DNA from 4 places in the Chryseobacterium fluminis genome. Region 1 is predicted to be linked to each of the others. Evidence: riboswitches for the same ligand, from Rfam matches in the RefSeq annotation. Region 1 holds a riboswitch; each other region holds the start of a gene.

Evidence for each region. A riboswitch is a leader RNA that binds a small molecule or an ion and turns the genes downstream of it on or off. The one in region 1 is predicted to bind cobalamin.
Region 2: linked by a shared signal. The riboswitch ahead of ODZ84_RS08405 (TonB-dependent receptor plug domain-containing protein) and the one ahead of metE (5-methyltetrahydropteroyltriglutamate--homocysteine S-methyltransferase) in region 1 are both predicted to bind cobalamin.
Region 3: linked by a shared signal. The riboswitch ahead of ODZ84_RS07915 (acyl-CoA thioesterase) and the one ahead of metE (5-methyltetrahydropteroyltriglutamate--homocysteine S-methyltransferase) in region 1 are both predicted to bind cobalamin.
Region 4: linked by a shared signal. The riboswitch ahead of ODZ84_RS16000 (TonB-dependent receptor plug domain-containing protein) and the one ahead of metE (5-methyltetrahydropteroyltriglutamate--homocysteine S-methyltransferase) in region 1 are both predicted to bind cobalamin.

The regions. Positions count from the first base shown of each region.
Region 1 is NZ_CP111121.1:5,006,093-5,008,293, forward strand. Features, by position in the region: gene metE (5-methyltetrahydropteroyltriglutamate--homocysteine S-methyltransferase) at 1-1,228, opposite strand, end outside; cobalamin riboswitch at 1,402-1,586, opposite strand; gene ODZ84_RS22785 (Lrp/AsnC family transcriptional regulator) at 1,788-2,201, shown strand, end outside.
Region 2 is NZ_CP111121.1:1,891,708-1,893,908, forward strand. Features, by position in the region: gene ODZ84_RS08395 (NADH:flavin oxidoreductase/NADH oxidase) at 1-239, opposite strand, end outside; gene ODZ84_RS08400 (cytidine deaminase) at 342-824, shown strand; cobalamin riboswitch at 882-1,059, shown strand; gene ODZ84_RS08405 (TonB-dependent receptor plug domain-containing protein) at 1,093-2,201, shown strand, end outside.
Region 3 is NZ_CP111121.1:1,793,064-1,795,264, reverse strand. Features, by position in the region: gene ODZ84_RS07920 (WG repeat-containing protein) at 1-595, shown strand, start outside; gene ODZ84_RS07915 (acyl-CoA thioesterase) at 689-1,072, opposite strand; cobalamin riboswitch at 1,183-1,367, opposite strand; gene ODZ84_RS07910 (hypothetical protein) at 1,441-2,201, opposite strand, start outside.
Region 4 is NZ_CP111121.1:3,500,101-3,502,301, forward strand. Features, by position in the region: gene ODZ84_RS15995 (transporter) at 1-673, shown strand, start outside; cobalamin riboswitch at 855-1,040, shown strand; gene ODZ84_RS16000 (TonB-dependent receptor plug domain-containing protein) at 1,152-2,201, shown strand, end outside.

The DNA.
Region 1 (2,201 bases):
CTGCATTTACCCTTTGCTTTACTACTTCATTATGAATTAAGGGAGACATTTTTCTGCTGGAAAGGGATTCTTTATTTTCTGCAAATTCCATCAGTGATTTATTGGTGGGATTTTCATTTGCCAATTCCTTTAATTTTACCACTTCGTCCACTTTTTGTTTAGCAAAAGCCAACCAATTTTTAATTTCGGGATTTAGATTGGTTTCAAAGTCCAAATCACAAGGGGAGTGAAGTAAAGAGCATGATGGCGCTATAAAAACTCTTTCGGAACCTAATTTTTCAATACACTTTTTGATGTAATACAGTGACTTTTCATAATCGCTTTTCCATATGTTTCTTCCATCGACAATTCCCAGTGAAAGGTCTAATGTTTCAGGAATTGTGTTTAATATTTCATCCAACTGCTTCGGGTTTCTAACTAAATCTACGTGCAGAACATTTACAGGAAGTGAAACAGCAAGAGAAAGATTATCTTTCAATCCGTCAAAATAAGTTGCAATAATGAATTTCAACTTCGGGAATTTCTTTCTGATTTCACCATAAACCCATTTGTATTTTTCTTTTGTTTTTTCAGTTAAATCCAAAACTAAAAACGGTTCGTCAAACTGAATACATTTAGCTTCCTGCTCCTGAAGTTTTTCCAAAATTTCTATATAAACAGGTAGAAGATTTTCTGCCAGATCCAGTTTATCAAATCCCGGCTCTTTTTCTTTACCTAAAAGAAGATAGGAAATTGGCCCTATAATCACTGGCTTAGCGATGATTCCTGCCTGTTTTGCATCAGCAAATTCATTGAATATCTTATTTGAATTTAGTCTGAATTTTTGATTTTTAATGAATTCCGGAACAATATAATGGTAATTCGTATCAAACCACTTTGTCATTTCCATGGCGGTGATATCCAGTCCTTCTTTTTGGTAACCTCTTGCCATTGCAAAGTAAAGGTCCAATTCCGTACTATTCTCCTTCATGATAACTTCGTGATAACGTATAGGAATAGCCCCAACCGTCAAAGTCATATCCAGAACATGATCATAATAAGAAAAATCGTTACATGGGATCAAATCAATTCCAGCTTCTTTTTGGATATTCCAGTTTTGATTACGGAGGTTGCTTCCGGTTTGAAGAAGTTCCTCTAGAAGAATTTTGCCTGACCAATACTGTTCACAGGCTTTTTTGAGTTCTCTTTTGCTGCCAATTCGCGGGTAGCCCAGAATGTGTGTTTGCATTTTTTGCTTTTTAAATTAAACTTAATTTTAAAGCTCTTTGAATGCTTCGTATTGCCTGCGAATATTAAATTTCCGGAAAAATAATGACATATGTAAATTGCACAACTCCGATCATAGAATTGTACTATAAAAATATATCATCTGTCTGACCAAAAACTTCAGATCGCGAAAGCATTGTCAATTTAGTAAAGGCAGGTCTCCTGACTTGTAACAATTTCTGTGATCCTTCCCGCTTTGGCAGTGGATATATAAAGACAGAAACTTCTGGTGTGTTACTTACAGTTGCGCGACAGCTCGTGATTTCCACACGATTCCCTATTAATTTACCTTAAGTAAAACCTTTTACCGTTTGATGAAGTATATAAAGAACTAACAACTTAAAATAATCGATAACATTGCTGTTGTTACTTAGATTATATTTTGGGACAAAAATAAATATAAAGAATAAAAATAGGGTAGTGTTTAACTAAATAGAAAAAAAATACTTTATATATTGTCACTATACAGAAATAATTACTGTATATTTGGATGGGTTTTACTTTTTAAAGAAAAATATACTGTGGAAAATATTGATGACAAAGATCTTAAGCTGCTTAAGCTGTTACAGAACAATGCTAAATTAACAGTTAAAGAGCTCGCGAGAGAAATCAGTCTTTCCTTATCTCCTGCTTTTGAGAGAGTAAAAAGGCTGGAAAATGAAGGATATATAAAGAAATATGCTGCTATTCTCAATGCTGAGAAGCTTAACCGTGGTTTTACGGTTCTTTGTCAAATCAAATTAAAAATTCATGATAAATCTGTTGGAAATGATTTTGTAAAGCAAATTTTGAAAATTGATGAAATAGTAGAATGCTACAATATTTCGGGTGATTATGACTTCTTTTTAAAAGTGCAGGCTAAAGATATGAAACACTATCAGGACTTTGTATTCAATACATTAGGTTGTGTAGATGCTATTGGAAGTACACACAGT
Region 2 (2,201 bases), 1.9 Mb from region 1:
AGTTTCTCTGCCTGCTCATCTGTCCAGATTCCCATACAGTGATTGGTAATTCTGCCTTTGGGTTCTACGCCTGTAGCTTCTACAATAAGCAAACCCGTTCCGCCCTGAGACCTGCTTCCGTAATGAACAAAATGGAAGTCATTGGCCAGACCGTTTTCACATGAATACATACACATCGGAGACATTACCCAACGGTTTTTCAACTCTACATTTCTGAATTGTATTGGAGTATATAACATTTTTTAACTGAATATTTTTTGTTAAAATCCTGTAGCATAAAATAATATTGCCTACCTTATTTAAAATAGGTATTTTTACGCCCCTTTTTTAATCCACAATATATGAAAAAAGAAGCTCAAATCAGTTACGAACACTTTAAGAATAGCAGCGAACTAAGTGATGTTGAAAAAAAATTATTCGATAGAGCAAAGCAGGCCCGCGAAAATGCTTATGCCCCTTACTCCAACTTTCTCGTAGGCTGCTCTGTCCTTCTTGAAAACGGAGAAATCTATTCGGGTAACAATCAGGAAAATGCCGCCTATCCTTCAGGGTTATGTGCAGAAAGGACAACCTTATTCTGGGTAGCAGCGAATTTTCCGGATGTAAAAGTAAAGAAGATCTTCATTGTAGGCGGCCCCAAGGAATCTGACGAAAAAAATCCGCCTATTCCTCCTTGTGGAGCATGCAGGCAAAGTCTGATAGAGTATGAAACCAAGCAGAACGAAAATATTGATCTGTATTTCTCCAGCATGAATGATGAGGTGGTAAAAGTACATTCTATCAAAGATCTGCTGCCGTTTTATTTTGATGCAACGTTTTTATAGGCTTAAAGTCTGATCAAGAAGTACTGATTAAACATATTGCAACTCGGGTTAAAAACTTATCTTTGCAAAAATTTTGGTTTCCAGGATATTGGAAATAATAGGGAATTGGGTGAAACTCCCAAACTGTCCCCGCAACTGTAAATCGCAAAAAGAATTTTCTACAGTAAACCACTGTGTCAACGGGAAGGTGTAGAATAGCGAAAGTCAGGAGACCTGCCAAAAAGAATGATAACTTAAATAAATTGCTTTCGGAGGAAAAGTGAAAATAATGGATATAAAAAGGTCTTTACTGCTTATTTTTTCATCGTATGGAAGTTTTCTTTGTGCCCAGGAGAAAACCGTTGATACCATTTATGTTTTCGACAGCCAGATGAGCAGGGTTAAACTTTTTCATAAAGTAAATACCCTCACCCCAAAAGATATAGAGAAAAATTCTACCAGTCTTTCTGATCTCTTACGCTATCAGTCTTCTATTTACATCAAAGAGAACGGACGGGGAGCGGTGTCATCACCCTCTTTCAGAGGAAGTACGGCTCAGCAGACTGCTTTTGTCTGGAATGGGATTAATATCAACTCTACGTTTTTAGGTCAGGCAGACGTTAATAATACTTCATTATTCGGATATGATCAGTTGGAGGTAAAAGCGGGTGGCGGAAGTGTGATTTACGGAAGTGGTGCTATCGGAGGAAGTATTCATCTGAACAATACGCTGGATTTTAATAAAGGATTTCACGGAAGTCTTTTCTCTGAGGTGGCTTCATTTGATACCTACAACAATTTTTTAAAGGCTTCTTTCAGTAATGACCGGTTCAGTTTTAAGGTTTCCGGTAACTATTCCATCAGCCAGAATGAGTATGCGGTTCCGGAATCTAAAGTGACGGAAGAAGGCTACATCAACAGAAACGGAAGGTACTACAATACTGGATTTAATACCGGAGTGTCTTATAAAATTACCAAACATCAGACGCTATCCTGGCAGAGCCAGCTATTTGATGCTTCGCAGCACTACCCTATTTTTCTTAAGAATGACTCCAAGACCAAATATAAAGCGCAGACGTTAAGAAGTTTATTATCCTGGGATATTAATAAATCTCATTTTTCAAATAGTTTAAAAGCAGCGTATACAGAAGATAATTTCCAGTATTTCGGAGATATTGATAAGCTTAAAAGCAGTGGTGCTGAAGGGAAAAACTATATTTTTAAAAATGATCTCAATTATTTCATCACCTCAAAGATCAATGTCAATGTGATCGGGGAATTTCAGGTAAATAAAGCTGAAGGCTATGAATCCGGAATTAAGGACGTGAGCAGAAATATCGGTTCCCTGGCCGGCTTGTTAAGATATTTCCCAACCCGGGATCTTCGTTTTGAAGCAGG
Region 3 (2,201 bases), 1.8 Mb from region 1:
TATCTATGGTCTTGGAAGTCCCGGTCCTCCCAGCGCTTCCGGTACTTCAAGAAGCTATACCATCGGTGGTAAAAATAAAGTAGCCTCAAATATTGATGTCGACAGCCTAATCAGAGTCCTGAATAAAAAGTACAATTTCGTCGATACTTCCTATAAAAGAAATGGGATGATTCTTGTTGAAGAGGATAAGAAAATAGGAGCTTACAGTACTGTTGACGGTAAAATAATATCAGAACCGGTGTATGACGAAATGACTTTTTTCTCCAATGATAAGGGTGGGATTGCCCTGAAGGTCAAAAAGGACGGGAAATACGGAATTATCAATAACAGCAGAAAGATTAAGGCCGAAGTCATCTATGACAATATCTATTTTGACGTAAAAAATAACGTATACATTTTACAGAAAGAAGGTAAGAAAGGCATTGTCGTTTTCAGCACGGTTTATGACATTATCCCTCCTAAATACAGAGACGTAAAAGCTGCAGGACCTATCAGAGTAAGCGACCGCTGGAACTTCGGCCTTTTTGACGTGGTGACTGAGGATCATAAGAGAGGTTTTGTCGGGGAAAACGGAATAGAATTTTTTAAAAATTAACTATTTTGTGGGTTTCAGCGGGCTTCGCCCGCCGAAACCCACAAAATAGTTCAGAATAAGAACTCGGGCGGCCGTCGGCCGCCCGAGCTTTTTTTATAAAATCTGAATAGGCTTTTTAAATTCATCAATGGCGACAAAAGTAAAATCTCCGACAATGGCTCTTTCCCGTTCATAAGAGTACATCTGTTCGGTATAGATTTCTACATTTACTTTCATACTCGTTTTTCCGACATGGGATACCCGTCCGATCAGTTCAACGATCGTTCCGGCAGGAATGGGTCTGTTAAAGTCTATTTTATCGCTACTCACGGTAACCACTCTTTTTCTCGCAAAACGGGTCGCTGTAATAAACGCTACCTCATCCATCAGCTGCATTGCGGTACCTCCGAAAAGCGTATCATAATGATTGGTCGTGTTTGGAAAAACAGCCTTAAAAATTCGGGTTTCAGATGCTTCAATTCTTTCTTCTGTAGTCATATTTCATTATAATTAATGCAAAATGAACTTTATTAAAACAACAGAATAAGATCAGGAACAGAAATTCCTGACACCTCTATCAGATCAATAAACTTCAAATCGCGAAAGTTTTTTGTTTAAAGAAAAAGGCAGGTCTCCTGACTTGTAACATCCTCATCTCCTTCCCATCCCGCTTTACGAAACAGTGGACTTGTGATAAAGACATTAGTTACTTACAGTTGCGCGACAGTTCGTGATTTTCACACGATTCCCTGTTAATCTGCAGTTAAGCAGAACCATTTTCTGAAAAGTATGTTCTGGAGACTGCAAAGCCGCCAGAAATTGCTTTTCGGCTGCAAAAATAAGGATAATAAGGAATAAAAGAGTAATTATTCCAGGTTTTTATAAATGATCTGGCTTTCTACGCGGCCTTGTTTTATCGTCCAGATGGTGGTATATCTGTTTTCACCGGACCCGTTGGTCATATAAAGAAAAATATGATCATTGTCGATCGCTGTTACCCCGACATTATTAAAATCCATAGTGGGCTGAAACATATTTTTAATGGCATCCCTTACAAATACAGAACCTCTTCCCGGCTGCTGTACCCGTACAGATTTAATCTCGGTTAAATCTTCGGGAAGCTCTTTACCGATTCCCCAGGGCTTTACCTTATCGAGTTTAACAATATTTCCGTCGGCATCTTTTTCCTGTTTTTTAATTTTTGCATACGACGGATAAATATCAATAATGACCTTTGTTCTTTGGTTTCCCGGAATTTTTGGATTCGTATCATCGGTGAAAATAAGCGATTTTCCGTTCTTAGACTTCGATGGGGTGAAAGGCGGCAGCTGATCTACAAAAACCACGCGGTTTTTATTCACCATTCCTTCTTTCGTAATGCTGTCGTATCTTACAAAAGGCTTTTCAGTATCTTCTTTTTCAGGATATTTAATCCAGATCCATTCGGTTTCCCCCGGAGCCGGCTTTACATAAACAAATACATCCCCCGTCTTCATCCGGATTTTATCGATGATTTTTCGGTAATTGTCCATTGGTACGCGCACCATAGCATATCCTTCCTCGGCTTTTACCACCCCAAAAGGTACTTTATTCTGTCCTTTTGCAAAACCCAAAGAGAACAGACTGA
Region 4 (2,201 bases), 1.5 Mb from region 1:
CATTCAGCTTTGGGGTAAAATTCCCTTGACGCAAAAACTGAGTATGTATGGAAGCCTGCCGTTTCATTTTCATGAAAAGCAGACCACGCAGGGAGATCTTACAATCCATGGAATCGGAGATCTGAACCTGATGGGAATTTATCAGCTCTTCAGTTCAAAAGATAATCTGCATCAGTTCAATGGAGGACTTGGGGTAAAAGTTCCGTTGGGAAAATTTGATGAAAAAGGCGTTTCGGGAGTCAATCCAAGTTTTCAGCTGGGAACAGGGAGTTGGGATTATCAGATGGTTTTGAATTATAAATTTCAAAAAAATAAACTGGCTCTTCTGGTGAATACAGATTATACCATAAAAACTGAAAACAAAAAGGATTACCGTTTCGGAAATCAATGGAACTATGCGACGACAGGATTTTATCAGATTCTGTCCGGTGACAAAACTCTTTTGTCCGGCAAAATAGGTTTGCAGGGAGAAGTTTACGATACAAACAGACAATTTGGCGAAGCATTGCCCAATACCGCAGGAAGTGCATTATACGGAAAGCTCGGATTTGAGGCTTCCTACGGAAAATTCAGTTTGGGAAGTGAGGTCATGCTTCCTGCATATTCCAATTTGGCAGGAGGAGATATTGAAGCAAGATCCCGATTTAGTATTTTCTTAAATTTTGGAATTTAGAAAGTGCTTTTGTTTCCCACAGATTACACAGATTTTTTTAATTATTAATTTAAAAAGCGAAAAATATACCTTATCATCTGTGAAAATCCGTGGAATCTGTGGGAAATTATAAAATTTATTTTTAAAGTATTTAATTGAAAATCATAGAATTAAATTAAATTTTTATTCTATGATTTATTTTCTATCTTTGCCGCAATCTGGTGAGCCGTAAAAAGCGCTTAAAAGGGAATCCGGTGAAAATCCGGAACAGACCCGCTGCTGTAAGCTCCACTAAACAAGTTTTTGAAGATGATATCCACTGTTATTTAATGGGAAGGATTTCAGAAACGGAGTAAGTCAGAAGACCTGCCAGAAGATTTAACGTTTGACGCTTTCGTGGAATAAAGCTTAGGACATCATTGATTTTGTGCAGTTTACAGCTGTGCTCAGTCGTTGTATTCTTATATCCATTGGCGTCATCATTATTCTAAATGAGCTAATGGTGACAACATTTTTTACATCTCAACTTCAGAAGGTTGTTTTCACAGTATTTGTGTTAACGGCTACCCTTATATTTTCACAATCGAAGAAAGATACGGTAAAGGAACAGACGATCATTCCTGTTCATATTAAAAAGAAAAATTTTAAAGAAATCCTTCCTGCACAGGTTTTATCGGGTGAACAGCTGGATCGATTGAATAGCCAGTCCGTTGCGGATGCCTTACGATATTTTGCCGGAATTCAGATCAAAGATTACGGTGGAATAGGAGGTTTGAAAACCATCAATATCCGAAGTATGGGAAGCCAGCATGTCGGTGTCTTTTACGACGGAATCCAAATCGGTAATGCACAAAACGGGATTGTGGATTTGGGAAGGTATTCGTTGGATGATCTTGAGGAAATTTCGTTGTATAACGGACAAAAGAGTGAAATTTTTCAACCTGCGAAAGATTTCGGTTCTTCGGGTTCTATTTACTTACAACCGAAAATTCCAAGTTTTAAAGGAAACAGAAAGACAAATTTGGTTGTTAAATTTAAGAATAGTTCGATTGATCTTTTTAATCCTTCTTTTCGTCTGGAACAGAAAATTTCTGATAAAATTTCAGCGAGCTTTAGTTCTGAATTTTTGCAGAGTGACGGAATTTACAAATTCAGGTATAAAAAGAAGTATCCTGACGGACAGGTTGCCAATGACACTATTGCTAAAAGATTTGATTCTGATATAAAATCGAAACGTTTTGAAACTTCGCTTAACGGAAAACTGAAAGACGGAGAATGGACGTTGAGAGGATACGGATATTTGTCTGATCGGGGAATTCCCGCAGCCATTGTAAACAATCGTTTCGGCAGTCGTGGACAGCGTTTGAGAGACGAGAATTATTTTGTTCAGGGAAGTTTAAGGAAAAAAATATTTCCAAAATTTGAAACTCAGCTTAAAGCAAAATTTGCTTACGATTATACTTTTTATTCAGACACTCTTTCTACGGAAACAGATTTTCCAGTTCGTAATATATATGTTCAGCGAGAGTTTTATGTTTCTTCTTCCAAT